DNA from 2 places in the Streptomyces sp. NPDC002926 genome. Region 1 is predicted to be linked to the other one. Evidence: riboswitches for the same ligand, from Rfam matches in the RefSeq annotation. Region 1 holds a riboswitch; the other holds the start of a gene.
What was found. Region 1 has a riboswitch for cyclic di-AMP ahead of ACWDZ6_RS03260 (M23 family metallopeptidase). Riboswitches for the same ligand answer to the same signal wherever they lie in the genome.

Region 1 (4,981 bases):
TGGAAGGCCCCACGCGCCCGCGCCCATGGCCGAGTTGGGCCGTGCCGTGGCCGTCGCCATGGTGCACGGACCCGAGGCGGGGCTGGCCGAAGTCGCCGGGCTGGAGGACCGGTTGGCGGGCCACCACCGGCTCGACGCCGTACGCGCGCACCTGCTGGAGAAGGCAGGGGACATCGAAGGCGCCCGGGCCGCCTACCAGTTGGCGGCCCAGCGCACCCTCAGCGTCCCGGAGACGCGCTACCTCCAGATGCGTGCGGCCCGGCTGCTGCCCCCGCTTGACCGGACCCGACGACTGGATCAACGGCCGGCGACGAGGGCGCTGCGCAGCCTGGGCCGCGGCCGTCCGGGGGCTCCGGAGAGGCCTCACGGAGACTTCTGAGCAGGCGGACCCGGAAAATGGAGTTGATCTTGCTCCGGATGGCGTAGGGTTGTGTTTACCGACGCGGGGTGGAGCAGCTCGGTAGCTCGCTGGGCTCATAACCCAGAGGTCGCAGGTTCAAATCCTGTCCCCGCTACTGCAGCCAGTGGCCCGGCACTCGATCAGAGTGCCGGGCCATTGTCGTACCCGGCAGCAGAGCGCCGGGCCACGCGTCGTCGTACCCGGCCGATCGCCGTCGCCGTCGCCCGGTTGGCGGACGGAGAGTCGCAGCACGGCGCGGCTACGGCCAGCCTGGGGAGAGCGCGGTACCGTCCGCAGCCGTGGATGGACTGGTCAAGGAGATCACTGGTGGGGCAGCGAGAGCAGGACGGCGGCACCAGCGCTCATCGACTTGTCCTCGCACTGCCCTCGCTGATGATCATCGGCGGTCTGGTCTTCGATCTCCTCACCCCGTCCGAGTACACCGCGTCCCCGCTCTTCGCCGCCGCTCCGCTGATCGCCGCACCGTTCTTCTCCTGGCTCGCCACTCTGCTGACCGGGGTGGCCGCCGTCGCCGGTGTGGTGGGTCTGCACATCTACAACGGGACTCTGAGCCAGACCTCGGCGAACACCGAGCTGTTCACCGTGATCACCGTCGCCGGCCTGGCGCTCTTCATCAACCGGGTCGTACGGCTCAGCGGGCAGCGACTCGCCTCCGCCCGCGTCATCGCGGAAAACGCGCAGCGCGCCGTGCTGCCCACCCCCGTCGACCGGATCGGTGGGCTGCGGATCGCCGCGCGGTACGAGGCGGCGCACAAGGACGCGCTCGTCGGCGGCGACCTCTTCGCCGTACAGGACACTCCGCACGGTGTACGGCTGGTCGTGGGCGACGTCCGGGGCAAGGGGATGGAGGCGGTCGAGGCCGTGGCCGTGGTCATCGGGGCGTTCCGGGAGGCCGCCGAGCAGGAGAGATCACTCGAGGGTGTCGCCGCACGCCTGGAGCGGGCGCTCACTCGCGAGGGCACGCGGCGGGACAGTCTCGACGTGTTCGAGGGCTTCACCACCGCCGTACTCGCCGAGGTTCCGCGCGGTGCGGCCGGGGTACGGGTGGTGAACCGTGGCCATCCGGAACCGCTGGTGCTGTACCCCGACGGCGATGTGGACAGGCTGCAGCCGACTGAGCACGCGCTGCCGCTGGGGATGGGCGATCTGGGGACCCTGCCGGATCTGGCGGACGAGTATCCGTTCCCGGCCGGGGCCACGCTGCTCCTCTACACCGACGGGCTGTCCGAGGCGCGTAACGCGGACGATGTCTTCTACGACCCCGGCGAGCGGCTCGGCGGCCGGCACTTTTCCGGGCCCGAGGAGCTGCTGGACGCGCTCCTCGACGATGTACGCCGGTACACGGGCGGCGGCACCAACGACGACATGGCGCTGCTGGCGGTCAGCCGCCCGGCGGACGGGCAACCGGAGCGTCGGGGGACCGTACCTGTGGTCAAGGAGGAGCGGGAGGAGTCGGGCCGCGACCGTGTGTAGTCGAAGGACACCCCTCCGCATAACAGGTGAAGCACCGTCAGAAGTGCGGTGTGGTCCGCGCATCGGCCAAGTCGCCCGATTCCGGCCGCTTGTGTCCCGGTAAGTCCTGGCCGATGAAGTTAATGATCAGTCGGAACAGCTTGGAATCGGGCCCTGGTGTCTATTAACGTTCGATAACGCAGCGCGGTTGTCCCAGTCGTCGCTAGAGACGGCACCGTGCGCACGCGCCGAATTCCGCAAGGGAACCGGGGAACCACCAATTGGGGTGAATCGGGCATACTTTGCCGCTCTTTTCGCGGTCGAAGCGCTCGTAGGAGACCTTCCTGCTCCGAACCCGTCAGCTAACCCGGTAGGCGAGAAGGAAGGAAAGGAGCACGCCTCCGTGGCGTCCAACAAACCTGCCCCTGCCCCCGAAACCCCCTTTCAATCCGACTTCTTCGGCGAAGAAGTAGCGGAGCGGGCATGGGAGGAATGGAACCCCACCGAGGACTCCGTCCGTCCGGTGCGCGGCCGGCACCGTGTCATGAAGCAGCGCGGCGGACTCGCCCGCAGCTCCACGGTGCTCGGCGTCGGTGTGATCGCGGCGGTCGGCGCGGGCGGCATGGCCAGTGCGCAGGACAAGCCGCCGGTCTCCATATCGCTGCCGGACCTTCCCGACTCGATCGCGGACAAACTGCCTGACGCCAAGTCACTGCCGGGCGTGGGCTCCTTCATGTCCGACGACGCCGACGCGCAGTCGGGGAACGTGAACGCCTCGCCGCTCACGACGATGACCCTCGCCGCGGACGACGGCGCCGGGGCAGACACGGAATCGGGCGTGGGCGGCGCGGGTGAGGCCCTGCGCGCCCGCATCCTCCAGCAGGCCGAGCAGCAGCAGGCCGACGCGGACGCCGAGGCGAAGTCGGCCGCGGAGAAGGTCGCCGCCGAGAAGGCCGCGGCGGAGGCGACGCAGCAGCAGACGGCGGCGGAGGCCAAGGCCGAGGCCGCCAAGCGCAAGGCCGAGGCCGCCAAGGCCAAGGCGGAGGAGGAGCGGCTCGCCAACCTGGCCAAGAGCTTCGCGCTGCCCACCTCCGCGTACACGATCACTTCCACCTTCGGCGAGGCCGGCTCCATGTGGTCCTCGGGCTACCACACCGGCCTGGACTTCGCCGCCCCGACGGGCACGCCGGTCAAGGCGGTGCACGGCGGCACCGTCAAGTCTGCGGGCTGGTCCGGCTCGTACGGCTACCGCACGGTCCTGGAGCTCGACGACGGTACGGAGGTCTGGTACTGCCACCAGTCGTCGATGTCCGTCAGCGCGGGCCAGAAGGTGACGACGGGCGAGACGATCGGCCGCGTGGGCGCGACCGGCAATGTCACGGGCCCGCATCTGCACCTCGAGGTCCACACCCCCGGCGGCTCGGGCATCGACCCGATGGCCTGGCTCCAGGGCAAGGGCCTCACCGTCTGATCACGCGCTGCGGTTCCCGGCAGCCCTGGCGCCCACCCCCCGGCGCCAGGGCTGCCGGTCCGTGCGGCCGCGTTTCCGCGTAGCGGGGGCCCGGTGTTCCGGCTTTCGGTGTTCCGGTCTTCGGTGTTCGGGGGTCCCGGGTTCCGGCACCCCGGAATAGCGCGGCGCGGTCCGGCTGTTGATCTACGTATGACTTCTCTCCGCACCCTCGGCTCCTCGGGCCTGGCTGTCTTTCCGCTGTCCCTCGGCGGCAATGTCTTCGGCTGGACCGCCGACGAGACGCAGTCCTTCGCCGTGCTCGACGCGTACGCCGCCGCGGGCGGCAACTTCATCGACACCGCCGACTCCTACTCCGCATGGGTGCCGGGCAACGAGGGCGGCGAGTCCGAGACCGTCATCGGCAACTGGCTCGCCGGGCGCGGCAACCGCTCCGAGATCGTCGTCGCCACCAAGGTCGGCGCGCACCCCCGGTACAGGGGCCTCTCCGGCACCACGATCAAGGCCGCGGCCGAGGAGTCGCTGCGTCGGCTGCGCACCGACTACATCGACCTGTACTACACGCACTTCGACGACCCGGCCGTCCCCGTCGAGGAGATCATCACCGCCCTCGACGAGCTGGTGAAGGAGGGCAAGGTCCGCGCCATCGGCACCTCCAACCTCAGCGTCGAGCGGCTCCAGGCGTCCCTGGACTTCTCGGAGCGCGAGGGACTGGCCCGCTATTCCGTGCTGCAGCCGCACTACAACCTCGTCTCGCGTGAGACGTACGAGGGCGAGCGCCAGGAGACGGCCGCCCGCGCCGGTCTCGCCGCCGTCCCGTACTACGCGCTCGCGTCCGGCTTCCTCACCGGCAAGTACCGGCCGGATGCGACGGTGCTCAGCCCCCGTGCCGAGGGAGCGGCCAAGCATCTGAAGACCGACCGGGGCGTGGCCGTGCTCGCCGCGCTGGACAAGGTCGCCGAGGCGCGCGGCGCCGAGATCGCGACCGTCGCGCTCGCCTGGCTGGCCGCGCAGCCGACCGTCGCCGCGCCGATCGCGTCGGCCCGAACGGTCGAGCAGCTGCCCGCCCTGCTGGCCGTCGCCGACCTGGAGCTGACGGCCGAGGAGCTGGCCGAGCTGACGGCGGCGTCCGCCTAGGGCTGCCTAGGAGCGGTACGGGTTGTAGCCGCCGTAGTCGCGGTACGGCGGCGGCACCCACGCCCGGCCCGTCGCCCGTGCCGCGTACGTCAGCGCGGGCGCGGCCAGATCCTTGCGCTGCCACAGGTGGTGCAGCAGCTCCTGCTCGCGCGCCACGAAGTCCGGGCCCGCCGCGCCGCGGTGGGCCCGGTGGCGCAGAAAGGCCAGGGACGTCGCGAACGTCTCGTACTCCGATACGGCATGCGCCGCGGCCGGTCCGTGCATCCGCCGCGCGACGTCGCGCGCCATCGTGCGTGCCCGCATCGAGGAGAGCGCGTGCGGTTCGTCCGCCGCCAGCCAGCCGGCCGCGGCGTACGCGGGCAGCTCGGCGGATATCGTGCGCAGCTCACGCTGCCGCGTCCAGATCGTCAGCCAGGTCAGCAGGCCGAAGGCGGGCACCATGAAGGCCCCGTACACGCCGTAGAAGCCCAGCGGGCCGAACAGTGACGACGAGCCGTTCCACA
Region 2 (4,981 bases), on a different contig from region 1:
TGGCTGCTCGGTTCCATGGCTGCCACCGTGCTGGTCATGATGCTGTGGGGGCTTCCGGCGGACGATCCGAAGCCCGCCACCACCGGACGGGTGACCGGGCAGGACATCTCACTGACCACCGACAAGCCCGACCCGGTCAACCCCACCGGCCCGCTCTCCTTCCGGCTCACCTCCGATCGGTGGGAGAAGTCCCTGCGTATCGTGGTGAACTCGGTCGTCTTCCGCTCCTCGGGCCAGGACCTCACCGCCGTCGGCACCTACACCGAGATGGCATCCCGGCTGGCCGAGCCCGTGCTGCTCGGCCTCGCCGTTCTCGCCGTCCGCGGACGGGTCAAGCGGTAGGCGTGACCAACAGCATTCCGGCGCACCGCAGGTACTCGACGCGAAGCCGGGGAACGTCGCGAAGCCGGATAACGTCGGGGCGTGAATGACGCCGCATCCGCCCCCGAACTCTTCACCTGGGAGTTCGCCACCGACCCCTACCCCGCCTATGCCTGGCTGCGTGAGCACGCTCCCGTACACCGCACCCGGCTCCCCAGCGGGGTCGAGGCATGGCTGGTGACCCGGTACGCCGATGCCAAGCAGGCGCTTGCCGACCAGCGGCTGTCCAAGAACCCGCTGCACCACGCCGAGCCCGCGCACGCCAAGGGGAAGACGGGTATCCCGGGCGAGCGCAAGGCAGAGCTGATGACGCATCTGCTGAACATCGATCCGCCGGACCACACCCGGCTGAGGCGGCTGGTGTCGAAGGCGTTCACCCCGCGCCGGGTCGCCGAGTTCGCGCCGCGGGTGCAGGAGTTGACGGACCGGCTCATTGACACAATCTTCGAAAATCAGCACAGCGCGGAGAAGGGGGAGGCGGACCTCATTCATGAGTTCGCCTTCCCGCTCCCCATTTATGCCATCTGCGACATGCTCGGCGTCCCGCGTGAGGACCAGGACGACTTCCGTGACTGGGCGGGGATGATGATCCGGCACGGTGGCGGGCCGCGCGGCGGTGTCGCTCGTTCTGTGAAGAAGATGCGTGGCTATCTCGCGGAACTCATCCACCGCAAAAGGGAAGGCCTGGGGCAAGACGGGGACGACGACCTCATCTCGGGTCTGATCCGCGCCGGCGACCACGGTGAGCACCTCACCGAGAACGAAGCCGCGGCCATGGCCTTCATTCTTCTCTTCGCGGGCTTCGAGACGACGGTCAATCTCATCGGCAACGGCGTGTACGCGCTGCTGCGCAACCCGGGGCAGCGGGAGCGGCTCCAGGTCTCGCTCGCGGCGGGGGAGAGTGAGCTGCTCGAGACGGGTGTGGAGGAACTGCTGCGGTACGACGGGCCGGTGGAGCTCGCGACCTGGCGGTTCGCCACGCGGCCGCTCAGCATCGGTGGACAGGACATCGCCGCCGGTGACCCCGTCCTCGTCGTGCTCGCCGCGGCCGACCGGGACCCGGAGCGGTTCACGGACCCGGACACTCTCGACCTCTCCCGGCGCGACAACCAGCATCTCGGGTACGGGCACGGCGTCCACTACTGCCTCGGTGCGCCGCTCGCCCGGCTGGAGGGGCAGACGGCACTGGCGACGCTGCTCCGCAGGATGCCCGACTTGCGGCTTGCGGGGGATCCAGACGATTTGCGGTGGCGTGGGGGGCTCATTATGCGCGGATTGCGCACTCTGCCCGTTGAGTTCACACCTCGATGAATCTGACGGTGCGTCAAGACTGTGACTTTCACGTTATCTCCGCTGCATCGACTTGTGACTCACGTTCGAATGCCGCTACGTTCACCGTCGTCCCACCAGTCACGTCTGCGGCAGGTCCGCAGGCATGGCTGTTGTCACGTCTGTAGTCACGCGAAAGGCAACCGCATGCGCTCCGGGAACGGACGACACCGCCGACCCCGCCAGGCTCCGGCCATCGTCGTCGCGGCAGGAGTGACGGGATCGGCCATCGCCATCCCGCTGCTCGGCGCCGGGTCGGCCTCCGCCGCCGATGCCGCCACGTGGGACCGCGTCGCGGAGTGCGAGAGCGGCGGCATGTGGAGTGCCGACCTCGGCAACGGGTTCTACGGCGGTCTGCAGTTCACGCAGGAGGCCTGGCAGGACTTCGGCGGGACGGCGTACGCGCCCACCGCCGACCTCGCGAGCCGCTCCCAGCAGATCGCGGTCGCGGAGAAGGTCCTCGACGCGCAGGGTCCGCAGGCGTGGGCCACCTGTTCGCTGATCGCGGGGCTGGCCAACGACGGCGCCGCGACGGGCGTCGACCCCGGCGCCATGCCGTCGCCCGGGCAGAGTGCTCCCGCACAGTCGGCCACGACCGCGAAGCCCTCCGCCGGGGCCGCCGAGTCCGCCGAGCCGTCCGCGGACCCCTCCGCGCCGTCGACCCCCAAGGCGTCGACCCAGCCGTCCGGGTCGGCGGATCCGGGCACGGGGCAGGACGCCGACGCCGACAGCGGCACCGGAAAGCACCGTGGCACCCCGGAGGAGACAGAGCCGGGCAATACGGACAATCAACGCGAAGATGCCCGCCATGCCTCGCGGGGTGACGGTGCGGCACGTGACGAGGCCGGCAAGACAGGCAGTGCGGACGCGGTGCCCGGCGAGTACACCGTCCGCCCCGGCGACAGCCTGTGGGCCATCGCCGACGAGCAGAAGCTGGCCGGTGGCTGGTCCGCGATCTACGAGGCGAACCGGAAGACCGTCGGTATCGATCCGGACCTGATCCACCCTGGCCAGAGCCTCGATCTGGATCTGAGGTAGCGGCAGTTAGCGGATATATGTCCGAGTTTGACCAAGTGAGACATGGGTCTCTTTGTCCCAACTGACATATCTCGCCCCCCTGATTGGGTCGTTCCGCTTCTCACCTGCGAAAACGAGAGTTCCCCGAGTGGCGGAATGGGCGATTTCTCCCCGATGTTCGTCTTTGAACATCGGGGAGAGCTGTGTCTACGGTCTGAACCGCTCGCCACCGCGGGCACCACTGACCGTCACGCCGAATCCTGCCGCCGGTCGGGGGGAGCAGTCGTTCGCACAGAGCGCCGAAGGCAGGAGCGGGGGACCCAAGGTAAGTGCCGGGCCCGGCCGTTGAGAGCAGTACGCAACGGCCCACGGACCGGCTTGGGGTGAAGCCGCGCGCCACGACGCGCGGCCGGGCAACTCACTTGGCCCGAACCCGACAGCTCACCTCGCAGGCGTCGGTGAGGAGTCGTTCCATGCTGTTTTCCAGCAAGAGCAAGCACCGCCGCCCGGCCGCCTTCAATCGGACTGCCCGTATCGCCGCGCTCGCCGGTGTCACCGGTGCCGTCGTCGCCGCCCCGCTGATGGGCGCCACCTCGGCCTCCGCCGCGACCGCCTCCGAGTGGGACCGGGTCGCCCAGTGCGAGGCCGGCGGCAACTGGTCCATCAACACCGGCAACGGTTTCTACGGCGGCCTGCAGTTCTCGGCCTCCACCTGGGCCGCGTACGGCGGCACGGCGTACGCCTCCTCCGCCGACCAGGCCTCCAAGTCCCAGCAGATAGCGGTCGCCGAGAAGGTTCTGGCCGGCCAGGGCAAGGGCGCCTGGCCCAACTGCGGCGTCGGCCTGTCCAACACCCCCTTCGACGGCGGCTCCGCCGACTCCGGCACCACGCAGAAGGCGCAGCCCGCCCCGAAGCGCGCCGAGGCCCCCACCACGCGCTCCGAGCGCCCCGCCGCCCCGGTGAAGTCCGCGAAGCCCGCCGCCAAGGGTTTCAAGAAGGGTGACGGCGAGTACAAGGTGAAGGCGGGCGACACCCTCGGCACGATCGCCGAGACCCAGAAGGTCAAGGGCGGCTGGAAGAAGCTGTTCGACCTCAACAAGGACATCGTCGAGCGCGCCGACGTGATCTTCCCGGGCCAGCAGCTCCACCTGAGCTGACCCCGGGTCCCCAACGCCCCGGTCCGGCGCGTCTTCCCCCGTACGCGCCGGGCCGGGGTTCTGTCTGTCCCCGGCCGGGTTCTGTCCCCGGCCGGTACCGGTGGCCGCGAGTGTCTCCGTCGGCTCCCGTGGCGTTACCCGCAGGTAGTTCACGTGCTGTTTGTCCTGCGTCGCGAGTCTTCGCGCCGTTTTTCGTCCCAGCGGGCGGGCAACGGCCGACCGACGCCGTGGAGCCGGTTAGGCTCATGTCGCAAGGCCAAGAGACCCTGCATTCTCAGCGTCACATCCCAGAAGGAGATGCTCGTGCCGTCCATCGACGTCGTCGTAGCCCGGGAAATCCTGGACTCCCGAGGCAACCCCACGGTCGAGGTCGAGGTTGGCCTCGACGACGGCAGCACGGGCCGTGCTGCTGTTCCGTCCGGCGCCTCCACCGGTGCGTTCGAGGCTCTTGAGCTCCGCGACGGTGACCAGAACCGCTACCAGGGCAAGGGCGTGGAGAAGGCTGTCCTCGCCGTCATCGAGCAGATCGGCCCGGAGCTCGTCGGCTACGACGCCACCGAGCAGCGCCTGATCGACCAGGCGATGTTCGACCTGGACGCCACTCCGGACAAGTCCTCCCTCGGTGCCAACGCCATCCTCGGCGTCTCCCTCGCCGTCGCGCACGCCGCCTCCGAGGCGTCCGACCTGCCGCTCTTCCGCTACCTCGGCGGCCCGAACGCGCACCTGCTGCCCGTTCCGATGATGAACATCCTGAACGGCGGCTCGCACGCCGACTCCAACGTGGACATCCAGGAGTTCATGATCGCGCCGATCGGCGCCGAGTCCTTCTCCGAGGCTCTGCGCTGGGGCGCCGAGGTCTACCACACCCTCAAGTCCGTCCTGAAGACCAAGGGCCTCTCCACCGGCCTCGGCGACGAGGGCGGCTTCGCGCCGAACCTGGAGTCCAACCGCGCCGCCCTGGACCTCATCCTCGAGGCCATCAAGCAGGCCGGTTACGCCCCGGGCAAGGACATCGCGCTCGCGCTCGACGTCGCCGCGTCCGAGTTCTACAAGGACGGCCTGTACGAGTTCGAGGGCAAGTCCCGCTCCGCCGCCGA

Region 2: another riboswitch for cyclic di-AMP. It lies ahead of ACWDZ6_RS18600 (transglycosylase family protein); the one in region 1 lies ahead of ACWDZ6_RS03260 (M23 family metallopeptidase).

The regions. Positions count from the first base shown of each region.
Region 1 is NZ_JBSFUK010000002.1:16,763-21,743, reverse strand. It holds gene ACWDZ6_RS03275 (RNA polymerase sigma factor) at 1-379, shown strand, start outside; tRNA gene ACWDZ6_RS03270 (tRNA-Met) at 442-515, shown strand; gene ACWDZ6_RS03265 (PP2C family protein-serine/threonine phosphatase) at 728-1,894, shown strand; cyclic di-AMP (ydaO/yuaA leader) riboswitch at 2,110-2,265, shown strand; gene ACWDZ6_RS03260 (M23 family metallopeptidase) at 2,277-3,344, shown strand; gene ACWDZ6_RS03255 (aldo/keto reductase) at 3,534-4,478, shown strand; gene ACWDZ6_RS03250 (PrsW family intramembrane metalloprotease) at 4,485-4,981, opposite strand, start outside.
Region 2 is NZ_JBSFUK010000010.1:172,249-177,229, forward strand. It holds gene ACWDZ6_RS18585 (pentapeptide repeat-containing protein) at 1-342, shown strand, start outside; gene ACWDZ6_RS18590 (cytochrome P450 family protein) at 424-1,692, shown strand; gene ACWDZ6_RS18595 (transglycosylase family protein) at 1,858-2,748, shown strand; cyclic di-AMP (ydaO/yuaA leader) riboswitch at 3,015-3,197, shown strand; gene ACWDZ6_RS18600 (transglycosylase family protein) at 3,201-3,884, shown strand; gene eno (phosphopyruvate hydratase) at 4,182-4,981, shown strand, end outside.